DNA from 4 places in the Sporosarcina sp. P3 genome. Region 4 is predicted to be linked to each of the others. Evidence: riboswitches for the same ligand, from Rfam matches in the RefSeq annotation. Region 4 holds a riboswitch; each other region holds the start of a gene.
What was found. Region 4 has a riboswitch for S-adenosylmethionine ahead of CSV61_RS14605 (methionine biosynthesis PLP-dependent protein). Riboswitches for the same ligand answer to the same signal wherever they lie in the genome.
Positions count from the first base shown of each region.

Region 1: linked by a shared signal. The riboswitch ahead of CSV61_RS10450 (O-acetylhomoserine aminocarboxypropyltransferase/cysteine synthase family protein) and the one ahead of CSV61_RS14605 (methionine biosynthesis PLP-dependent protein) in region 4 are both predicted to bind S-adenosylmethionine.
Region 2: linked by a shared signal. The riboswitch ahead of CSV61_RS05210 (bifunctional homocysteine S-methyltransferase/methylenetetrahydrofolate reductase) and the one ahead of CSV61_RS14605 (methionine biosynthesis PLP-dependent protein) in region 4 are both predicted to bind S-adenosylmethionine.
Region 3: linked by a shared signal. The riboswitch ahead of CSV61_RS15515 (MFS transporter) and the one ahead of CSV61_RS14605 (methionine biosynthesis PLP-dependent protein) in region 4 are both predicted to bind S-adenosylmethionine.

Region 1 is NZ_PDZE01000007.1:95,197-98,330, reverse strand. Features, by position in the region: gene CSV61_RS10460 (sulfurtransferase TusA family protein) at 1-122, shown strand, start outside; gene CSV61_RS10455 (sulfite exporter TauE/SafE family protein) at 180-956, shown strand; SAM riboswitch class I at 1,247-1,350, shown strand; gene CSV61_RS10450 (O-acetylhomoserine aminocarboxypropyltransferase/cysteine synthase family protein) at 1,503-2,783, shown strand; gene CSV61_RS10445 (glycine betaine uptake BCCT transporter) at 2,825-3,134, opposite strand, start outside.
Region 2 is NZ_PDZE01000003.1:174,559-177,692, reverse strand. Features, by position in the region: gene CSV61_RS05210 (bifunctional homocysteine S-methyltransferase/methylenetetrahydrofolate reductase) at 1-1,174, opposite strand, end outside; SAM riboswitch class I at 1,258-1,369, opposite strand; gene CSV61_RS05205 (hypothetical protein) at 1,534-1,731, shown strand; gene CSV61_RS05200 (biotin transporter BioY) at 1,862-2,461, shown strand; gene bioB (biotin synthase BioB) at 2,461-3,134, shown strand, end outside.
Region 3 is NZ_PDZE01000017.1:36,460-39,593, forward strand. Features, by position in the region: gene CSV61_RS15515 (MFS transporter) at 1-1,247, opposite strand, end outside; SAM riboswitch class I at 1,371-1,461, opposite strand; gene CSV61_RS15520 (molybdopterin-dependent oxidoreductase) at 1,740-3,134, shown strand, end outside.
Region 4 is NZ_PDZE01000014.1:63,114-66,247, reverse strand. Features, by position in the region: gene CSV61_RS14620 (methylated-DNA--[protein]-cysteine S-methyltransferase) at 85-612, opposite strand; gene CSV61_RS14615 (DMT family transporter) at 619-933, opposite strand; gene CSV61_RS14610 (DMT family transporter) at 936-1,271, opposite strand; SAM riboswitch class I at 1,411-1,511, shown strand; gene CSV61_RS14605 (methionine biosynthesis PLP-dependent protein) at 1,591-2,721, shown strand; gene CSV61_RS14600 (glucose 1-dehydrogenase) at 2,867-3,134, shown strand, end outside.

The DNA.
Region 1 (3,134 bases), on a different contig from region 4:
TCCATACAACAGACAAAGGTTCAGTGTCCGATCTGACTGCATGGGCGGCTTCTGGTAATCATGAAATAAAAGATCAACAACAAGAGTCAGATGTCTTTAAATTCTGGATCCAAAAAGGATAAACTAAGGGTAGAGGGAATGGTTATCTCCCTCTTTCATCAGGAAGAAGGGAGAACATCATGACGATTCCATTTATTATTACAATCTTTCTCATTGGCTTCGTTGGCTCATTCCTTTCGGGTATGATGGGAATTGGCGGTGCAATTGTCAAATATCCAATGTTGTTATTTATTCCTGCGTTACTTGGCTTTGCTGCGTTTACACCACATGAAGTATCTGGAATTACTGCAGTTGAAGTGTTTTTTGCATCACTTTCAGGAGTATTCGCGTATAGAAAGAGTAACTTAATATTGAAACCACTTGTCCTCTATATGGGAATCAGTGTATTAGTCGGCAGTGTGATCGGCGGCGCTGGTTCTAGTATGCTAGCAGAAGCGACGGTTAACATCATCTATGGTATTTTAGCCGTTATGGCGGCAATTATGATGTTCATTCCTAAAAAGGGTCTCGACGATCAGCCGATTGATGAAATTACATTTAATCGCTTCATCGCTTCCAGTGCGGCCTTTATCGTCGGTTTGGCAGCTGGAATTGTCGGAGCTGGCGGTGCATTCATTATGGTGCCGATTATGCTCGTGATACTAAAGATACCGACACGCGTTACGATCGCTACGTCCCTTGCAATTACGCTATTGTCATCTGTGGGCTCGGCATCAGGCAAGCTCCTAACAGGTCAAGTACCTTATGGACCGGCGCTCGTCATGATTGTCGCAAGCATCATTGCAGCGCCGATCGGTGTAAAAGTCAGTCGTAAAGTAAACACCAAAGTATTACAAAGCATTCTAGCCATACTCATCATGGCCTCCGCCGTGAAAATCTGGTGGGACATATTCTAACCAAATAGGATCGTCAGCACATCGTTCACTAAACGTGTTGCTGGCGATTTTTTGGTGAAATCATAAGTGGAAACATCAGGGAACTCACTTCAGCACTTGCGGCTGGCTGTCGTTTAGTAAATGAGGGAGTCTTTACATAATGCTATCATTCGAGATCAACAAAACCTTCCTAGTCCAAGCTCTAGACGATAGAAATAACACCGCTTTCTAAAGATTCTATTAATAAACCCTTGCAATAGACTAGGAATAGCCGTATACTATTTTTCAACGATGGAAAACGAATAGACACACTCTTATCAAGAGCGGCGGAGGGATTAGGCCCTGTGATGCCCGGCAACCGGCGAAAGCAAAGGTGCTACTTCCTACAAACTCTCGGCAGTTTGGAAGATAAGGGGGGAATGAGCGAAAGCAGAGCCCTCTTCTTATTATGGAAGATGGGCTTTTTCTATATAGTGAATCACACCCACGTGTTCCTTGTCTAGTCCTAAAGAAAAGATATTCGAGGCGTCTCGGTGTTCCATCAATACATGAAAAAGGGGAATGGATATGACGAATTTACAGCCAGAAACGATACTATTACACGGAGGGCAAAAACCGGATCCGGAAACAGGTTCACGGGCTTTACCGATTCATCGTACGACTTCTTATGTATTCAGAGACACAGAACACGCACAAAATCTATTTGGCTTGAAAGAAGCAGGCAATATCTACACACGAATTACCAACCCGACAGTAGCTGTCTTTGAAGAGCGTGTCGCACAGCTAGAAGGCGGAACGGCAGCAGTTGCATTGTCTTCGGGTATGGCGGCCATTGCATTCTCTATTCTCAATATTGCTGGAACAGGTGATGAAATCGTTGCAGCGAGCAATCTTTACGGAGGTACATACAATTTATTCGCTGTGACATTACCGCGCTATGGCATCACAGTGAAATTTGTTGACGCATCTGATCCGAAAAACTTTGAAGCAGCCATTACGGATAAAACGAAAGCATTGTTTGCAGAAACAATCGGTAACCCGAGCTTGCAAGTCCTTGACGTGGAAGCTATTGCGAACATTGCACATGAAAATGGAATTCCGTTGCTCGTAGACAATACATTCCCTTCTCCTTATGGGTCAAATCCAATCGAATACGGAGCGGATGTAGTCATTCACTCGGCGACGAAATGGATTGGCGGACACGGTACGACTATCGGTGGTGTGGCAGTGGACGCGGGGAAATTCGATTGGACACAAGGTAAGTTCCCTGGCTTTACAGAGCCGGATGAATCATATCATGGCTTACGTTACGGAATCGACACGGCTGCTGCAGCTTTCGCAACGAAACTGCGCGTGCAATTGCTAAGAGACTTTGGCCCATGCCTGTCACCGGACAGTGCATTCAACTTGTTGCAAGGTTTAGAAACACTTCATTTACGTGTACCACGCCATAATGAAAACGCACAAAAAGTCGCGGCATTCCTGCAGGATCATCCAGCAGTTGAATGGGTAACCTATACGGGTCTAGACGATCATCCAACAGCGGAATTGGCCAACAAACATTTAAAAAACGGGTATGGCTCAATTATCGTTTTCGGTATCAAAGGTGGACGCGATGCTGGGAGACAGGTGATCGACAATGTCGAAATTTGGTCTCATGTAGCAAACGTAGGAGATGCCAAGTCATTAATCATACATCCGGCATCTACTACTCATCAGCAGCTGTCTGTGGAAGACTTGAAAAACTCAGGCGTTAGCGAAGAGCTGATCCGCTTGTCAGTAGGGTTGGAGTCAGTAGACGATATGATCGCAGATTTGAAACAAGCAATCGAAAAAGCTGTCAACTAATACAAAAAATGAACACTACGCATGTGCGCAGTGTTCATTTTTTATTTTCGTTTGATTTTTCTTCGCTCTTCCTTTAAAGATTTGAAAAGCGAGGTGATCATCATAATCAGTATGATGGAGAATGGTAAGGCGGCTATGATAATGACGTTTTGAAGTGCATCCAAACCACCAACATATAATAGAATAATCGCGATGGAGGACTGAATGACGCCCCAGACGATTTTCAAGTTATTAGGTGGAGTCAATGAACCATATGACGACTGCATACCTAGTACGAATGTAGCCGAATCCGCTGACGTAATGAAGAATGAAGTAATCAGCAAAATTGCGACAACTGAAATGACGAATGAC
Region 2 (3,134 bases), on a different contig from region 4:
GATTATGATCGCGGCATGTCAAATGTACAAGTGGGCGGATATTATGTTGCATCTTAACGATTGAACCCATCGCCATGTTGCTAATGCGGGGAGAAGCAAGTGAATTGTCCGCCATTGTTATAGCGTCAACGCCTGCGTCATATAACACATTTGCCCCTTTGATATAACCTTCAGTTTCCAAGTGGCGTGGTGTATCTAGTTCTACAATCACCGTGCGCTCTGTTTTGGCTTTTTCGTGAAGGGGTTGATGTTTTACAGGCCTTGCTTCATGAATCACGATAGGCTTTGCCGGTTGCACAATCTTTTTTGTAATAGGTGCTAGCCGCGCTAACTGTGTTTTAGCTGCTTTAATATGCTTAGGCGTCGTTCCGCAACATCCGCCAATCAACCGAACGCCTTGATCACGAAGTAATACGGCAGCGCGTCCAAAGTATTCTGCTTCAGATTCATAGACAATACGTCCATCTTCTACATCCAAAAGACTGGCATTTGGATAGGCGGATAAAAATGCCTTGTCAGGTAATGTAACATTATCGAATGCTTGAATCGTGTGGTAAGGGCCTAAGCGACAGTTGACGCCTACGATATCTGCACCGAGAGACTCGAGTTGATGAAGTGCATCGTTTAATGAAAGCCCATTCTGTAAGACACCCGGATCATGCATAGAAACTTGTGCAATCAATGGAACGTCCGTGATTTTCTTTAACGTGGTCACAACAGACGATAACTCTTCAAAATCATAATACGTCTCTAATAGAAGTCCATCAGGGTCACCTGCTAATAAAGCATGGGCCTGTTCTAGTACGACTTTCTCTATTTCGTTTAATGTAGCATCGCTTTTACGTATGCCGCGTACGCCGCCAATTGTTCCAAGTACAAATTGCCCCCCAGGCGCTGCTGCACGCTTTGCAATTTGAATGGCCGCTTTATTGAATTCTGTTACATGACTTTCTAAGCCATAGCGAGCTAATTTGTTCGCATTCGCACTGTAAGTGTTTGTCTGGATTATATCTGCGCCGGCTGCGATATAGTCTTGGTGAATTTGCTCTATAATTTCAGGCTTTTCTACGTTTAGTTCTTCATAACAGTAATCAATTCCGTAAGAATATAAAATAGTCCCCATTGCACCGTCTGCCGTTAAGACATTTGTTTGTAGCTTCTCTAGCAATGACATAATCCCATCTCCCCTTTGCTTTTTCTAATCAAAAAAAGCCTTCAAGTATAGTAGAAGGCTTTGTAATCTCAATGACTAGTTCCCTCTCATCTTTTCAGAGTGTCAATTTGACAGACTGCTGGAAGTAGCACCTTGCCTAAATGGCTGGTTGCTGAAGCGTCGACGGGCCAGTCCCTTAGCTTCTCTTGATAAGATTTGTTTCTTATTCAATTATTTTGATTATTCTAACCACATCATAGCCGCTTTGTTGGATATCGTCAAGTGAATGTTTGGTGAAGTTCCGTGTGCAGAGTTAGAGCGTAGAGAAATTGCGGCATATATGCTAAAATCAAAGAAACAACTCGAAAAGGTGAGGAACTATGCGATTCTTTAAATACTCATTTCCGATCGCTGTTCTTGTAGGTACACTTGCTTGGATTATGTTAGGTAACAGTTATGAAGAAGTTGCTTATGATATGCGTGTGTACATTACAATCGCAGCTGCTATATTTAGTGGTTTACTCTCAAGCGTTTTATTTCGTAAAGAAAAAGAAGAACAGATTGATGAGAAAAAATAGGCTGTCAGCGTTGCGCTGCAGTCTTTTTTTTATTCATTTTTATTAGTTAACTTAAAAATAAATAGTGTTGACATACGGTGTGTTAACCATTAATATTTTTAAGGTAACTAATATAAAAAGAGGTGACATAATGGCAACAGCAACAGAGAGACGACCGGTAAGTAGATTCAGTGCCTTAACTATTGTATACAGCGGGATGTTTGCATCTTTAATGATGATTGGAGCGAATATTACATCCTTCGTGCCGTTTTTAGTAGTTGGTGGTGTACCGATCACTTTGCAAACGTTTTTCGCCATCTTATCAGGACTATTACTGGGTAGTCGTCTAGGTGCATTATCTATGACAGTATATATGTTAATAGGACTAGCAGGCGCACCGGTTTTCGCTAAGTTTTCAGGCGGCTTCGGTCAAATTTTAAGTCCGACGTTTGGCTTTATTCTTACTTTCATCCTAATTGCCTATGTAGCGGGAAAGATTGTGGAGCGAAATCAGACCCTACCTGCTTTTATTACCGCAGCGCTAGTCGCCACAGCAATCAACTACATACTAGGTACAAGTTGGATGTATTTTGCGTACAAGATGTGGGCGGCTGCACCCGACGTATTTACTTATAAGATCGCATGGCTATGGATGATGCCCCCACTGCCGAAAGATCTAATTTTAGCCGTGCTGTCAGGCATATTTGCGTTCAGAATATCCAAACACTTGAAAGTGAGGCGTGCACTATAATGTATTACCAACAACTGGCCACTAAAGTACTGGAAGGACATGTGTTAACTGACGAGGAATCACTCGCTATATTAAACAGCCCAGATGAAGATTTGCTATTATTGCTACACGCGACGTACTCGATTCGATCGCATTACTTCGGAAATAAAGTAAAGTTGAATATGATCATTAATACGAAATCAGGACTATGTCCGGAGAACTGTGGTTATTGCGCCCAGTCCATCATTTCAAAAGCACCTGTCGAAAAGTACGCGATGATGAAATCAGAAGAGATACTTGAAGGTGCGGAGCGTGCGGCTGCCAATAAAGCAGGCACCTATTGCATCGTCGCAAGTGGACGGGGGCCGCGTGACAGTGAACTAGACATAGTCATTGACTCTGTTAAGCAAATTAAAGAAAAGCACAAAGGAATGACGGTATGTGCTTGCCTAGGAATTTTAAAGCCAGGACAAGCAACTCGTTTGAAAGAGGCAGGAGTAGATCGTTACAATCACAACATAAACACATCTGCAGAACATCACGAAAGTATAACCACATCCCATACATATGACGATCGTGTACACACTGTAGGACTTGCCAAAGAAGCGGGCATATCTCCTTGTTCAGGCGTCATCGTCGGTATGCGGGAAACAAAGCAAGACATTATCTCTATGGCGCGTAGCCTACGCGAACT
Region 3 (3,134 bases), on a different contig from region 4:
GTGGTAACTAGCAAAGTTTCCTCCTGTACCTTCCCACTCTCTTCTTCCGGTATACGAATAAATTTAACAATAATCGCACTCACTAAGTAAAGTGCACTAAAAATCCACACAACCCCTTCTGGTCCAACAAGCCCGATAAACGCTAAGGCAATCGCTGGCGCTACGAATGTCGATAGACCCGCGGAAAAATTCAACACGGACATCGCTGCGCCTTTATCTTCGCCTGCAACAGAAGGTACTAGTGCGCCAATCGGAACGTAACCTGCTACTAAACCTCCCCAAATGAATCCAACAATACTCGTCATCACAATGCTACCATTTGTAATGACCGGTATATAAAACAATAGTGGCGTGAATATCGCACAACCGACTCCACCAAACCAAATGATTGTGTTTTTCCAACCAAATTTATCTCCAATGAAGCCGAAGACTAAATTAAAAATGATATTTCCTAAGAAAAATGTTCCCCACAACTGCAGCCAAGCTGTTGTTTCAATACCATGTTGCGCCATATGCATGGGTAAGAACACCGGGAATCCATAAACACTTAAGCTATTGATCACGCGAACAACCCCACCTGCGGCAACCCTCGGGTTCGACTTCAAAATCGTGATCCCTTTCAGTAATTCTTTGACTGCTTCTTTTTTATTGGCAAGTTTTTTCTTTTCAAACTTGTCTTTATTAATCACTAAAGCTAAAACAGCACCAAGACATACCCAGAAAATTGATGTCCACATCGTATTGATATAACCGAGATGTTGGATTGCAAAACTTGAATACCAAGCGCCAAGCACCATCATTCCCGCACAAAAAACGAACCAGAACCAACCAACGGCTGAACTCAATTTACTTTGTGGTGTCTTATAAATAACCCATGTTAAAAAAGAATAAGCAAATAGCGGATAGCCAAAACCTTTTATGAAATAGGTCAAAAGCATAACCGGATAATTCATCGTTGAAAAACCATATGTAATAAACCCTGCCGTACCGATAATATAGACGGCTAAGCCGATTGCCATTGTACGTTTAGGACCAAATACATCTACGCAGACACCCGAAAACCAAGAAGATAGTGCAATTGAGATACCATAAACTGTGAATATAGCAGCTGATTGTTGAATGGTTAATCCACTTTCAATTAAGAAAGGACTTAACCACCCCGCTTCAATCCCATCTCCCATCATGAACAACATAACACCGAAGAAACCCCATCCTAAGTTTTTTGTTATTCCTATTTTCTCCAACATATCCACACTCTCCATTCCTGCTGATGTATTTTATATTATTTTAATAAAATAAAAAGACCTTCCTGTAAAAACAGAAAGAGTCTTTGGCAATCATCGCTCACGCAATATAAATATGCTTTGCTCTTTCTATCTCTCAAGCTACGCTTGCTGGATTTGGCACAATTATGTTGCCGAAGTTTCATAGGGCCAGTCCCTCAACTTCTCTCGATAGAAAATAATATATAATTGATAGAATTTTATTAAAACTAAACCAATGAAATTACTGTACATAATAATTGATATAAAGTCAACAGGTTATCGGAACTTTCTAAATTTACAGTCTGTAATATGGTATACTACCTACTATAAACTACTTGTTTAAGTCGATTTACATTTCAACACACGCTTTCTTTTACATTTAATAGAAGTTCTCTGTTTTAATAATTAATGGACTAGGAAACTTCAAAGTGAACTTGAAATGGTAAAATTATTTCGCTGGAAAGGATTTTTGTAATGCAATCGTATATTGATGTAAAAAATGGTATCGTTCCTTCGGTTTGTTCTCTTGATTGTCCAGACCAATGTGGATTGCTGATTCATAAAGAAGACGGGAAAATCGTTAAAATTGAAGGTGATCCTGAACATCCAGTCACAAAAGGAAGTATATGCAACAAAGTTCGGCATATGGCTGAACGGATTTATGATAAAAATCGGTTGACTACCCCTCTGAAACGCATTGGAAAAAAAGGCGATGGACAATTCGTTCCAATCAGTTGGGAAGAAGCCATTACAACTATCACAAATGAATGGAAAAAAATAATAACTGAAGAAGGTCCAGAAGCGATTCTTCCTTATAGCTTCTATGCAAATATGGGAAAACTCAGTTCTAAAGGGATGGATCGTCGTTTCTTCAACCGTCTTGGTTCGAGTCAACTGGACCGGACGATTTGCTCAGTTGCTGGCGAAGCCGGTTACAATTACACGATGGGCGGGCGTTATGGAACGGATCCAGAAGAGATGACGGAAACGAAACTATTTATATTCTGGGGCATCAATGCTGTCAGCACCAATATGCACCAAACTATGATCGCGCAAAAGGCGAAAAAAAATGGTGCGAAAACTATTGTCATTGACGTCCATAAAAACCAAACCGGTCGCATGGCGGATTGGTTCATTCCTATTTTACCTGGAACTGACGGAGCGCTTGCTCTTGGAATCATGCATGTTCTTTATAAAGAAAAACTAGTTCATCAAGAATTTTTAGAAAAGTATACAATCGGCCATGAAGCGCTCGGTGAACATGTGAAGTACTACAATCCACAAATGGTTTCCACCATTACAGGCGTGCCCGAAGAAGATATTTATAAATTGGCACGGATGTATGGGGATATTTCTCCTTCCATGATTCGCATCGGCAATGGGTTGCAGCATCATGATAATGGTGGCATGATAGTTCGAACCATCTCTTGCTTGCCTGCTTTGACAGGTCAGTGGGAATTAAAGGGTGGAGGTGCGGTCAAATCAAATTCCGACTATTTGACGCATAATATTGCTGCACTGGAACGGCCTGAACTTCAGAAAAAGCCTACGCGTAAATTTAATATGAATTTATTAGGGCAAGCATTACTGAAGGAACAACAACCGATTCGCTCGTTGTATGTCTATAATAGCAACCCCGCTGTTGTCGCACCGGATGCCAATAAGGTCCAAGATGGCTTAGCACGCGAGGATTTGTTTACAGTTGTCCATGACTTGTTTTTGACGGATACTGCCTTGTTTGCGGACATTGTACTGCCTGCGACATCCGCTTTTGAAAATACGGACTTTTATGCGTCTTTCTGGCATCACTACATCCATTTACAAGAACCTGTCATCGAAACATACGGGGACAGTAAATCCAACCCAGAC
Region 4 (3,134 bases):
TTTTGTATTTAATAGTGTTTAATAAATTAGCCGTCACTACTTCATGCGTTTTCTTCGTTTTCATTTGCTTATATTTCATATCGCTCACTCCGCGCTACCACATATTAAACGCGTTTTCTCCAGTTGTAGCAGGTTTCTTTTACGCTCTTTACCATCTCGATAGCCTGACAATTCTCCACTCTTCGCTACTACACGGTGACAAGGCACCAAGATCAATAGGGGATTCTTGCCTATCGCAGATGCTACAGCACGAACAGCAGATGCTTTCCCCATTCGTTCTGCAATTTCTGAATAGGTTACGACCTTACCGTAGGGTATCTGTTGTAGCACTTCCCAAACTTGCAATTGGAATGGTGTCCCTTTTAGATCCACTGGCACCGCAGAAAAACTAATAGCCTTACCTGAAAGATACTCTTTGACCTGACCTCTATAGACCTCAAGCTTCATTTCATCTTCCTTTAACCCTTCAGTTTCGAATCGCTTTGACCAAACCTTTAATTGTTCCACACTATTTTCTGCTAATCCCACGTAGCAAAGTCCTTTTTCTGTAGCGGCAAGCGTTACTGTCCATTCTTCATATTCAAATCGTGTCCAATAAACCAGTGTATCCACTCTCCTTTATCCGAATAACTTTAAACCAACAGCACCGAGAATAATGAGCGATAAAAAGAAAAGACGTTTAACGCTAGCAGATTCTTTGAAAATCAAAATCCCCATCAATACAGCTCCCGCTGCTCCAAACCCTGTCCATACCGCATACGCTGTACTCATTTGAATTTCACGCATAGCAAGAGACAAGAAGACGAAGCCGAATCCAAATATTCCGACAATGAGCAACAATCTCTTAATAGACCGTTTCTGTAAATAGTAATTGATACTTACCACACCAAAAATCTCACCGAGACTGGCAATAGCCAAATACACCCAAGCCATCGTCAGCCACCTCCTTTTGTATCTACTTGTTCATCTGTAGTCAACTTGATACCGACGACCCCGCTGACAATTAATCCAATAAAAGTCAGCGTAACCCATGTGAAATCTGCTTGAAAGATGAATATATCCACCAAAAGGATTGCCGCGGCACCCGATCCGGTAAAGACTGCATATACCGTACCTGAAGGTAATTTTTCGCATGCTTTAATAATAAAATAAAAACTCAATACAATCGCCACACCTGTTCCAGTCCATTGAATTGCGGTTTCAGAGTAACGCAGACCAACTACCCAGAAAATTTCTATAACTGCCGCTAGGGCAACATAACTCCAAGCCAAAATAAAAATCTCCTTTCTTTCATGAATAGCACCTATAAGTATAGCAAAAAGTCATCCGATCACGATAAAAGGAAGCTTGCTTCTAGTATATCCGCATGGTAGAATAAATCCATCAACAGTTTTTTCTATATTAAGAATATTCTTATCGAGAGAGACGGAGGGATAGGCCCAGCGATGTCTCAGCAACCAGCCTCAGGCACGGTGCTAATTCCAATGGTGACACCACCTTGAAGATGAGAATGCTGTATACACTTGTAAGTTCGAGGGCCTATTCGAAAAGAAGAGGTTCTTTTTTATTTTGCTGGGGGGATGGATATTCATGACAAACAATGGATTAGAAACCAGATTAGTACAACTAGGGAACCGCAGTGACAGGAAAACCGGAGCAGTTAATACGCCTATTTACTTGTCTACAGCGTATCACCATGAAGGTCTAGGAAAATCTACGGGGTATGATTACACACGAACAAAAAATCCTACGCGTTCGATCTTAGAGGATGGAATCGCAAACTTGGAATCTGGTGATCAAGGATTTGCGTGCAGTTCTGGAATGGCAGCCATCCAACTAATTTTATCCTTATTTAAGACAGGTTCAGAGCTACTGGCACCTGAAGACTTATATGGCGGCACGTATCGTTTATTTAATCAATACGAAGAGACCTACAATGTGAAGACACGTTATCTATCGTTTGATGATGTTTCAGAAGTCGAGCAAGCAATTACTGATCGCACAAAAGCGATCTTCTTGGAAACGCCCACAAACCCATTAATGCAAAACATAGCAATTGGGACGTATGCAGAATTGGCCAAAAAGCATGACTTATTATTAATTGTCGATAATACATTCTTAACGCCTTATTTCCAACGACCTATTGAAGAAGGCGCAGATATCGTCATTCATAGCGCAACAAAATATATCGGTGGACATAATGATGTACTAGCAGGTCTAGTCGTCGCAAAGGGTGAAGAGTTATGCGAACGCCTATTTACTAACCATAATGCGATTGGCGCTACATTATCCCCTCTTGATTCCTGGCTGGTTGTCCGCGGTTTGAAAACATTGCATTTACGCATGAAACAGCATGACGTCAATGCGAAAGCAATGGTATCTTACTTAGAACAAGAGTCTCTCATTGCCGACGTACTCTACGCCGGGATCGGTGGCATGTTATCTTTCCGAGTGCAGAATAGCGAATGGATAGGACCATTCCTTGAAAACCTGAACCTCATTTCATTTGCTGAAAGTTTAGGCGGCGTGGAAAGCTTTATCACGTATCCGACTACGCAAACGCATATGGATATTCCTTTAGAAGAACGCAATCGCCGTGGAGTGGATGATCGTTTGCTACGTTTCTCTGTTGGTGTAGAAGATGTAGATGATTTGATTGCTGATGTAAAACAAGCTCTTTATGCTGCAAAAGAAATAGTAGAAGGCGTAAAAACTCAATAATAATAAACCGCACAACTCGAACCGTCAGTTACACTATGGCAGTTCGAGTTTTTGCAGGTAAAGAAAAGATGCTAAATCCTTCAATAGTTAGATGTTAAAGTATATACTGAAAAAGAACATACATTTATTATTGGAGGCGAGATTGTTGAATCGTTTAGAAAATAAAGTAGCAGTAGTAACTGGCGCCGGGTCTGGAATTGGACGAGAAATTGCTGAGCTCTATGCCCGTGAAGGTGCGAAGCTTATCATCGCAGATATGAATATGGAAGGTGCAGAAGAGACTGTCCAGACGATTAAAAATGCTGGCGGTCAAGCGCTGGCAGTTAAGACCAATGTCACGGTGGAAGAAGATGTACAAAGAATGATTGATACAGCAGTGGAGCAATTCGGCACACTGGATATTCTAGTGAACA